DNA from 2 places in the Nocardioides sp. J9 genome. Region 1 is predicted to be linked to the other one. Evidence: predicted binding sites of a transcription regulator. Region 1 holds the regulator's gene; the other holds the start of a gene.

The links. Region 1 encodes HrcA, which represses chaperone genes, less so after heat shock. Its sites were predicted from a motif close to TTGGCACTCGNNNNNNNCGAGTGCCAA; they were not measured.
Region 2: a site for HrcA is predicted at 1,950-1,976, ahead of L615_RS09400 (FmdB family zinc ribbon protein). Genes of this name have one in related genera too.

Annotation. Positions count from the first base shown of each region.
Region 1 is NZ_VLJQ01000138.1:1,719-6,578, forward strand. It holds gene L615_RS22605 (hypothetical protein) at 1-9, opposite strand, end outside; gene L615_RS22610 (MBL fold metallo-hydrolase) at 38-883, opposite strand; gene L615_RS22615 (hypothetical protein) at 903-1,349, opposite strand; gene hrcA (heat-inducible transcriptional repressor HrcA) at 1,676-2,707, shown strand; gene dnaJ (molecular chaperone DnaJ) at 2,737-3,903, shown strand; gene L615_RS22630 (16S rRNA (uracil(1498)-N(3))-methyltransferase) at 3,913-4,656, shown strand; gene L615_RS22635 (winged helix DNA-binding domain-containing protein) at 4,657-4,860, opposite strand, start outside.
Region 2 is NZ_VLJQ01000066.1:13,469-18,328, forward strand. It holds gene L615_RS09380 (LCP family protein) at 1-159, shown strand, start outside; gene L615_RS09385 (hypothetical protein) at 173-352, shown strand; gene L615_RS09390 (MscL family protein) at 420-791, opposite strand; gene L615_RS09395 (SAF domain-containing protein) at 848-1,507, opposite strand; gene L615_RS09400 (FmdB family zinc ribbon protein) at 1,587-1,925, opposite strand; gene L615_RS09405 (penicillin acylase family protein) at 2,049-4,721, shown strand.

The DNA of each region.
Region 1 (4,860 bases):
CTCGCTCATGCGGGGGTGGTACCCGCATCGGCGCCGGTCAGGCCATCGGGAGCCGGCGGGCGCCGCGGGGGAGCTGGGCGTAGCCGCGGGCGACCGCGTCGTGCAGCAGGTCGACGGGCCAGGGCCACTGCGCGGAGGCGAGCGCCTCGACCTGCGGCACACCGCGGGACGCGAGGTTGCGGATGGTCTCGCCGACGGCGCGCAGGTCGTCGCACTGCTCCTCGACGAAGCGCCGGTCGACCACGGCCCCGTGGCCCGGGACCACGACCGACGCGGGCGTCAGGAGGCCGAGGACGAGGTCGAGGGTGGTCGCCCACTCCAGGGGCCAGCAGTCCGGACCCATCCCCGGCGGCGCGGACTCCTCGACGAGGTCGCCGGCGAGCAGCACGTCGGCGTCCGGCACCCGGACCACCAGGTCGCCGGCGGTGTGTCCGCGCCCGGGGTGGACCAGCTCGACCTGCCGGTCGCCGAGGTCCACGACCGCAGCGCTGGAGAAGGTGTGGTCGGCGGGCCGGACCTCGGTCGCGAGCACCTCCCCGGCACGCGGGTCGTCGGACTCCCGGAACGCCTCCTTGGCCCGCTCGCCCGCGGGGACCGTGCGTGCGGCGGCCTCCTCGGTCGCGTGGACCGGCAGCTCGCCGTACTCCTCGAGGAAGGTGGCGTTGCCGAAGGTGTGGTCGAAGTGCTCGTGGGTGTTGACCACCGCGACCGGCCGCGCGGGTCCGAGCCGCGCCAGTGCGTCGACCACCTCGCGCGCGGCGACCGCCGACGCGTGGGTGTCGACGACGACCATGCCGCGCTCGCCGCCGATCGCGGTGACGTTGAGGTCGTACCACGGGTGGCGCAGCACCCAGACCCGGTCGGCTATCTCCTCGAAACCCACAGCGGCCAGCCTAGGAGGTTCAGCACAGCCCTTCGTGGAGCTCGGACCGGAGCAGCTCGCCGAGGTCGGCAGCGCTGCGTGCGGCGCGGGGGAAGCGCAGCTCGTGCTGGTGGGCGCCGGTGGTGTCGACCCACCGCAGCACGACGCCGTCGGGGCGCAGGCCGCACAGCTGGACGCCGAGCAGGTCGCCGAGCCGGGTGCCGGCGCGGGTGGCCAGCGCGCGGCGCAGCTCGTCCTGGTGGCACTCGTTGGCGTGCTCCACGGCCCGCTGGAGGAAGCCGCGGTTGAGGTCGTGGTCGGGGGAGGTGAACGCGGCCAGCGGGACCCGGAGCCGGCCTGCGGCCGGTCCGTCCCGGCGGTCGAGGACCGCGAAGTCGAGGTCGAGCGCCACGCGGGCGCGCAGCTCGCCGCAGCACGCGCACTCCTCGGGCCCGTCGGCCACGAGGCGGCCCGACAGGGTGAGCACGGCGTCGCGGTCGGGGGAGGAGGGTGAGCCGAGGCCGCTGTGCAGGGTGAGCAGTGCGCTGCMGCSGMCSGRSGCGGCGWGCSSSWGGGCGMCGMCGSSGGSGSKGMRGAGGKCSGMSCSSKSGGACATGGCCGCTTCCTCCTGTCGTCGCTTCATTAGGTGAGCCTAACCTACCTGGTCGTGTCGTTCGAGGGGAAGGGCCGTGTCGCCGGTCCCGGGAACCGCGGGGGCGCGGGTAGGATTGGCACTCCTGCTGGCGGAGTGCCAAGACCGCCAGTGCGACAGGATCAGCTCAGCAGTCCACGAGGTTTCGTCAGGAGGTCGGCATGCAGGAGGAGCGCAGGCTCGCCGTGCTGCGGGCCATCGTCGAGGACTACGTCGCCACCGAGGAGCCGGTCGGCTCGAAGGCGCTGGTCGAGCGGCACCACCTGAAGGTCTCGCCGGCGACGATCCGCAACGACATGGCGGCGCTGGAGGACGAGGGCTACCTCACCCAGCCGCACACCAGTGCGGGCCGGGTGCCGACCGACAAGGGCTACCGGCTCTTCGTCGACCGGCTCTCGACCGTCAAGCCGATGACGTCCGCCGAGCGGCGCGCCATCGCCAGCTTCCTCGACGGGGCCGTCGACCTCGACGACGTCGTCCACCGCTCGGTGCGGCTCCTGGCCCAGCTCACCCGCCAGGTGGCGGTCGTGCAGTACCCCACCCTGTCGCGCTCGACGGTGCGCCACGTCGAGATCGTCGCGCTGACCCCGACCCGTCTGCTGCTCGTGCTGATCCTCAGCACCGGGCGCGTGGAGCAGCGCCACGTCGAGCTGGCCTCCGAGCTGAGCGAGGACGAGCTGGTCACCCTGCGCTCGCGGATCAACCGCGCGGCGACCGGCCAGGTCATCGGCGACGCCGCCGCGGCGCTCGGCGCGCTCACCCGCCCGCCGGAGGAGGGTGGCGACCCGGAGTTCGACGCCACCACCCGCACGGTCGTGGAGTCGCTGGTCGAGGCGATGAGCGACCACCGCTCCGACGAGCGCATCGTCGTGGGCGGTACGGCGAACCTCGCCCGCTTCGGCGACAGCTTCGACACCTCGATCAAGCCGCTGCTCGAGGCGCTCGAGGAGCAGGTCGTGCTCCTCAAGCTGCTCGGCGAGGCGACGAGCGGTGGCGCCGTCACCGTCCGGATCGGCGCCGAGGGCCCCTACCAGGAGCTGGCGACGACGTCCGTCGTGGCGACCGGCTACGGCCCCGACGACGCGCTCGCGTCGCTCGGCATCGTCGGCCCCACCCGCATGGACTACCCAGGAACGATGGCGGCGGTGCGCGCGGTGGCGCGCTACGTGTCGCGCATCCTCGACGAGAGCTGAGCCCCGCTCAGCCACGTGATGGAGATGAAGTGAGCCAGGACCCCTACGAGCTGCTCGGTGTCGCCCGCGACGCGGACGCCGACACCATCAAGAAGGCCTACCGCAAGCTGGCCCGCCAGCTGCACCCCGACGTCAACCCCGACGCCGAGAGCCAGGAGCGGTTCAAGCAGGTCACCGCCGCCTACGAGGTCCTCTCCGACCCGCAGAAGCGGGCTGCCTACGACCGCGGCGGCGACCCGTTCGGCGGCGGCTTCGGGGGCCAGGGCGCCGGCTTCTCGTTCACCGACATCATGGACGCCTTCTTCGGCGGCTCGCCCGGCGGTGCCGGCGGCGGCCGTGGCCCGCGGCCGCGCACGCGCCGGGGCCAGGACGCGCTGATCCGCATCGAGGTCGACCTCGCCGAGGCCGCCTTCGGCGTGGCCCGCGAGCTCAAGGTCGACACCGCCGTGCACTGCTCCACCTGTGGGGGCGAGGGCACCGCGCCCGGCACCCACCCGGTGCCGTGCGAGACCTGCCGCGGCGCGGGCGAGGTCGCCCACGTGCAGCGCTCCTTCCTCGGCGAGATCCGCACCCTGCGCCCCTGCGCCGCGTGCCGCGGCTTCGGGTCGGTCATCCCCGAGCCCTGCCGCGAGTGCGCCGGCGACGGCCGCGTCCGCTCGCGCCGCACCCTCACGGTCAAGATCCCTGCCGGCGTCGACACCGGCACCCGCGTCCAGCTCAGCGAGCAGGGCGAGGTCGGCCCCGGCGGCGGCCCCGCCGGTGACCTCTACGTCGAGATCCAGGTCGCGCAGCACCCGGTGTTCTCGCGTCACGGCAACGACCTGCACTGCACGGTCTCGGTGCCGATGACCGCCGCCGCCCTCGGGACGACGATCACCCTGCCCACGCTCGAGGCCGACCTCCCCGACGTCGAGGAGAGCGGGCTCGAGACCTCCTTCGAGCTGCCCATCCCGGCCGGCACGCAGTCCGGCCACGAGGTGGTGCTGCGCGGCATGGGCGTGCCCGGCCTGCGCGGCGGGCGCGGCGACCTGGTCGTCGCCATCGCCGTCGAGACGCCGACCCGCCTGGACCCGCGCCAGGAGGAGCTGCTGCGCGAGCTCGCCGCCATCCGTGGCGAGGAGCAGCCGTCCGGCGACGTGCGCCCGCCCCACAAGTCGGTCTTCGGCCGGCTCCGCGACGCGTTCACCGCACACTGACCTGCCGCTGTGACCCTCCCGCAGCACCTCGTGCCGACGCTCGACGGCGTCGCGCCCGGTGACACCGTGACGGTCGACGGCGACGAGGCGCACCACGCGGTCGTCGTACGACGGCTGCGGGTGGGGGAGGCCTTGCTGCTCACCGACGGCGTCGGCCGGCTGGTGACCGGTGAGGTCAGCGAGACCACCAAGAAGTCGTTCACCGTGGTCGCCCGGGAGGTCGCCGACCTGCCCGAGCCGCGCCCGCGGGTGACCGTCGTGCAGGCACTGCCCAAGGGCGACCGCGGCGAGCTGGCCGTGGAGGTGCTGACCGAGGTGGGCGTCGCCCGGGTCGTGCCGTGGGCCGCCGGCCGCAGCGTCGCGGTCTGGAAGGGCGAGCGCGCCGCGAAGTCGCTCGCGAAGTGGCAGGCCACCGCCCGGGAGGCCGCCAAGCAGGCCCGCCGCGCCTGGCACCCCGAGGTCGTCCCGCTCGCCTCCACCGACGACGTGGTGGAGCTGGTCGGCTCGGCAGACGTGGCGGTGGTGCTGCACGAGGACGCCACCGAGCCGCTGGCTGCCCTGGCCCTGCCCGCCGACGGTGACGTCGTGGTCGTCGTCGGCCCCGAGGGCGGGCTCACCGACGAGGAGGTCACCCGCCTCGTCGAGGCCGGCGGGGTCGCCGTCAGGCTCGGCACCGAGGTGCTGCGCACCTCCACCGCCGGGGTGGCGGCCGTCGCCGCCCTGCTGTCGCGGACGGGGCGCTGGGGCGCCTGATCAGCGGGCGAGCAGCGCCTCCACCAGCGCGACCTCCTCGTCCAGCCCGGCCTGCTCGGCGCGGGTGAGCGGGCGGAGCAGGTCGACGACGACCCGGTCGTCCTCGACCCGCCACAGGCCCTCGAGCCAGCCGTCGACGAAGAGCGCGCTGGCCTGCGCGCCGGTGACGCCCATCCACGCGTTGCGACGCTCGCGCTCGGTGAC
Region 2 (4,860 bases), on a different contig from region 1:
ACCGACGGCGCCACCGACGGCACCAGCCAGTCGCCGAGCAACGACGGCAGCCCGAGCGGCGGCACGACCGGCACGCCGGGCGACACCGCCGGCGACGGTACGACGAACGGCCGGACCGGCCTCTCCGAAGAGGCCCGCGCCGCCGCCGGACTCTGCTGAGGACGCGGGCGCCATGGCGGACGACAAACAGGACGAGCCGGAGTGGAAGCGCCGCAAGCGCCTCGCCGCGATCTTCGGTGACGTCGAGCCGTCGGTGACCTCCGACGAGAAGGACGACGCGCCCGCCAAGGGTCGCGAGTCCGCCACCGACCGGTGGCTGAAGGAACAGGTGCCGCCCCACCACGGTCAGTGACGGAGCGGCACCTGGGTGTCGCTGGTGCTGCCCGTGGGCAGCGGCCGGCCCACGGGCCGGCGGGTGATCAGGTCAGCGGCTTCTGCTGCTGGGCCTGCAGGGTGTCGCGGATCTGGGTCAGGAGCACGATGTCGGGGGCCTCGGCCTCGGGCTGGTCGGGGAAGAAGCGCGCCTTCGCCTTGGTGTAGGGCGTGACGACCAGGAAGTAGACGATCGCGGCCATGATCACGAACGCGATCAGGGCGTTGATGAAGTTGCCGACGTTGACGTCGAGGATCTCCGCGGCACCGAAGTCCGGCTGCTTGAAGATCTTGCCGATGAAGCCCATGAGGGTCTCGCTGAAGGTCGTGACAACCGCGGCGAACGCCGTGCCGATGATGAAGGCGACGGCCAGGTCGACCAGGTTGCCCTGGAGCAGGAACTTCTTGAACCCGGACATGATTTCTCCTCAATCCCGAGAATTGTGGTGGTGGAGGTGCTCGTTAGCACTGAAACCTAACTAGGTCGCCACGTGTAAGTCACGTAGGACGCGACCGCGGCGGACGTGACCCGGTACACGTCGGAGGCGTCCAGCGCGAGCACCACCAGCCGGCCCGGAAGGGCACCGTCCGCCGCGTGCGCGGCGTCCGGGACCGCCAGCACCTGCGCGTCGTCGGCCACCGGCTCGGCCGTGCCGGCCCGCGGGTCGGTCGCCACCAGGGAGATCCGGTCGCCCACCGTGAGCAGCGCGGCCTGCCCCGCGTCGGAGAGCCGCACGGGCAGGGCCACCGTGCCGACGGGCTGGCCCGCGGCGAGGTCCGCGCCGACCAGCCGCACGTCGGTGACGACCTCGCCGGCGCGCAACGGGGCAGCGAGCACCCGGCCCGCAGGGTCACCCACCACCCCCGCCGGTACGACGTCCGGTGGCACGCGTGCGTCGACCAGGTCGCCCTCCTCCAGCACGTGGCCCGCCGGCAGGTCGCGGGCAGCGACCCGCACGCCGGTGCTCGCCGGTGGTGGCGGGGCCAGGGTGTGCAGGGACGCGGCGACCGCCCCGGCGACGAGCACCACCGCGACCAGGCGGCGTCGGCGCAGCACCCGTCGTCGTACCGCGGCGAGGGTGTCGGCGACCCGGTGGCGCAGCGGGAGGAGCAGGGGAGGGCGCGGCGAGTCCATGCCGCGACGCTAGGTCGCGCCGGGACCGCTCGTGCGGCTCATCCACAGGCGGTCCGGGAGGCCGCCGGGACGAGCGGGATCAGGCAGGTGCGGCGGCGGCGCCGGAGCTCGACGAGCTGCCGGAGGTGGAGCTGCTCGACGAGCTCGAGGAGCTCGAGGAGTCCGAGCTGCTGGAGTTGCTGCCGGAGCTGCTGGAGTCCGAGCTGCTGGAGGAGGACGCGGTCGACGTCGCGGAGCTCGAGGAGCGGCTGTCGGTCTTGTAGAAGCCCGAGCCCTTGAACACGACGCCGACGGAGTTGAAGACCTTGCGCAGCCGGCCCTCGCACTCGGGGCAGACGGTGAGGGCGTCGTCGCTGAAGCTCTGGAACTGCTCGAAGGCGTGGCCACACTCGGTGCAGAGGTACTGATAGGTGGGCATCGGCGGACTCCGTGGTGAAGCGGGTTGGCACTCTCGACTGTCGAGTGCCAAGAATACGGCACACCCCGCCGGGGGCGGGCATTCACGGTCCCACCATGGCCAGCAGGCACAATGGCGCCCACCATGGTGGACGGAAGCAGCAGCACGGACGACTCACCCGCCGCGACCCCGCAGGACGGCACCCGCCGCGGCTTCCGCAGCTGGTCCGGTGCGCTGCGCTGGATGGCCGGCATCGCGATCCTGCTGGTGCTCGCGCTGGTCGCCGGCCTGGTGACCACGGTGGTCCTGGTCCGCCGGCCGTGGCCGCAGACCAGTGGCGAGCTGGAGGTCCCCGGCCTCGAGTCCGAGGTGCGGGTGCTGCGCGACGACGCCGGCATCCCGCAGATCTACGCCGACACCCTGCACGACCTGATGCTGGCGCAGGGGTTCGTGCACGCCCAGGACCGGTTCTTCGAGATGGACGTGCGCCGCCACGCCACCGCCGGGCGATTGTCCGAGCTCTTCGGCGAGGACGGCCTCGAGAGCGACCTCGTCGTGCGCACCCTCGGCTGGCGCCAGGTCGCCGAGCAGGAGCTGACCATGCTCCGCCCGGCCACCCGCAGCGCGCTCGACGCCTACGCGGAGGGCGTCAACGCCTACATCTCCGACCGCTCGCCGTCGGAGATGGCGCTGGAGTACACCCTGCTCGGGCTGACCGGCCTCGACTACACCCCGGAGAAGTGGAGCGCCGTCGACTCCATCGCCTGGCTCAAGGCGATGGCGTGGGACCTGCGCGGCAACCTCGAGGAGGAGATCGGCCGCGCGCTGGCCTCGGCCGCGGTCGGCCCCGAGGCCGTCGACGAGCTCTACCCGGCCTACCCCTTCGACCGGCACCCGCCGATCGTCCAGCAGGGCGGGCTGCTCGGCGACGTCTTCGACCAGGACGTCGCCAGCGCCGGCACCGAGCTCCTGCAGCGTCCGGCACCGGGCGGTCGTCGTACCGTCGCGGCGCTCGCCGGGATCCGCGACGTGCTCGCCGGCGTGCCGGCCCTGCTCGGCAAGGGCGACGGCCTCGGCAGCAACGCGTGGGTCGTCGACGGTGAGCACACCAGCACGGGGTCCCCGATCCTCGCCAACGACCCGCACCTGGGCATCTCGCTGCCCGGCGTGTGGGCGCAGGTCGGGCTGCACTGCCGCCGCATCACCAGTGACTGCCCGATGGACGTCTCGGGGTTCAGCTTCTCCGGCGTTCCCGGGGTGGTCATCGGCCACAACCGCGACATCGCCTGGGGTTTCACGAACCTCGGCCCCGACGTCACCGACCTGTACGTCGAGCGGGTCGCCGGCGACCTCTGGCAGTCCGGCGGCCGCGCGCTGCCGATGACCACCCGTGAGGAGGTCATCGAGGTGCGCGACGGCGAGGACGTCGAGGTCACCGTCCGCTCCACCGACCACGGACCGCTGCTGACCGACCTCGTCGACGTCGACGAGGAGCTCGACGCCCTCGAGGTCGCCGACGACGGACTCGTCGAGCAGGTCGACGACGTCGCCGGGGCCGCCCTGGACGCCGAGGAAGCCGGCTGGGACGTCGGCGTCTCGCTGGCCTGGACCGCGCTGGAGCCGCACCCGACCGCGGACGCGCTGCTCGCCCTCGACCTCGCGACCGACTGGGACTCCTTCCGCGCCGCGCTCGCCGACTTCGCCGTCCCCGGGCAGAACGTCGTGTACGCCGACACCCGCGGCCACATCGGCTACCAGGCCACCGGGCGCGTGCCGGTGCGCCGGGCCGGCCACGTCGGCCGTGCGCCCGCCGCCGGCTGGGTCCGCAGCACCGCCTGGACGGGCCGCTACGTGCCCTACGACGCCATGCCGAACGTGCTCGACCCGGACTCCGGGATCATCGCGACCGCCAACCAGGCCGTGATCGACCCGCGCCGCTACCCGCTGCGGCTCACCGACGACTGGGACCAGGGCTACCGCTCGACGCGGATCAACGAGCTGCTCGCCGCCGACGACGAGCTCAGCGTCGACGAGATGGCAGCCATCCAGCTCGACGACTGGAGCGCGATCGGGCAGGCGCTGACGCCGTACCTGCTCAAGATCGACCTGCCGGCCGGCTACTACTCCGACGGCCAGCGGCTGCTGCGCACGTGGAACTACCGGCAGAGCGCGGACAGCGGGGCTGCGGCGTACTTCAACGTCGTGTGGCGCGAGCTGCTCCAGCGCACCTTCGCCGACGAGCTGCCCGCCGCGCTCGAGCCCGACGGGGGCGACCGCTGGTTCACCGTGGTGTCGCGGATCCTGCGCCGCTCCTCGAACCACTGGTGGGACGACGTCGAGACCGACGAGGTCGAGCGCCGCGACGACATCCTGCGTGACGCGATGATGGCCGCCCGCGACGAGCTGACCGCCCTCCAGTCGCCCAACGCCGACGAGTGGTCGTGGGGCGAGCTGCACGAGCTCGAGCTGCGCTCGGCCACCCTCGGGGAGTCCGGCATCGGCGTCGTCGAGTGGCTCTTCAACCGCGGCGGCTGGGACGTCGCCGGCGGCAGCTCCCTGGTCAACGCGACCGCCTCCGACGCCAGCGAGGGCTACCAGGTCGTCACCGCCCCGTCGATGCGGATGGTCGTGCCGCTGGACGACCTCGACGCCGCGCGCTGGATCAACCTGACCGGCGTCTCCGGCCACGCCTTCCACCCGAACTACACCGACCAGACCGACCTCTGGGCCCGCGGCGAGACCCTCGCCTGGCCGTTCACCGAGGAGGCCGTCGCCGACGCCGCCGAGGACGAGCTCACCCTCACCCCCGACAGCTGACCCGGGTCCGTCGAGACGTCACTTGTGGCCTGGTGAGACGTCACTTGTTGCGCGTTGAGTGGTCAGATGTGGCTCGTCGAGGCGTCAGTTGTGGCGCCGTCGTACGACGTGACCACTCGACCCGCCACAGGTGACCACT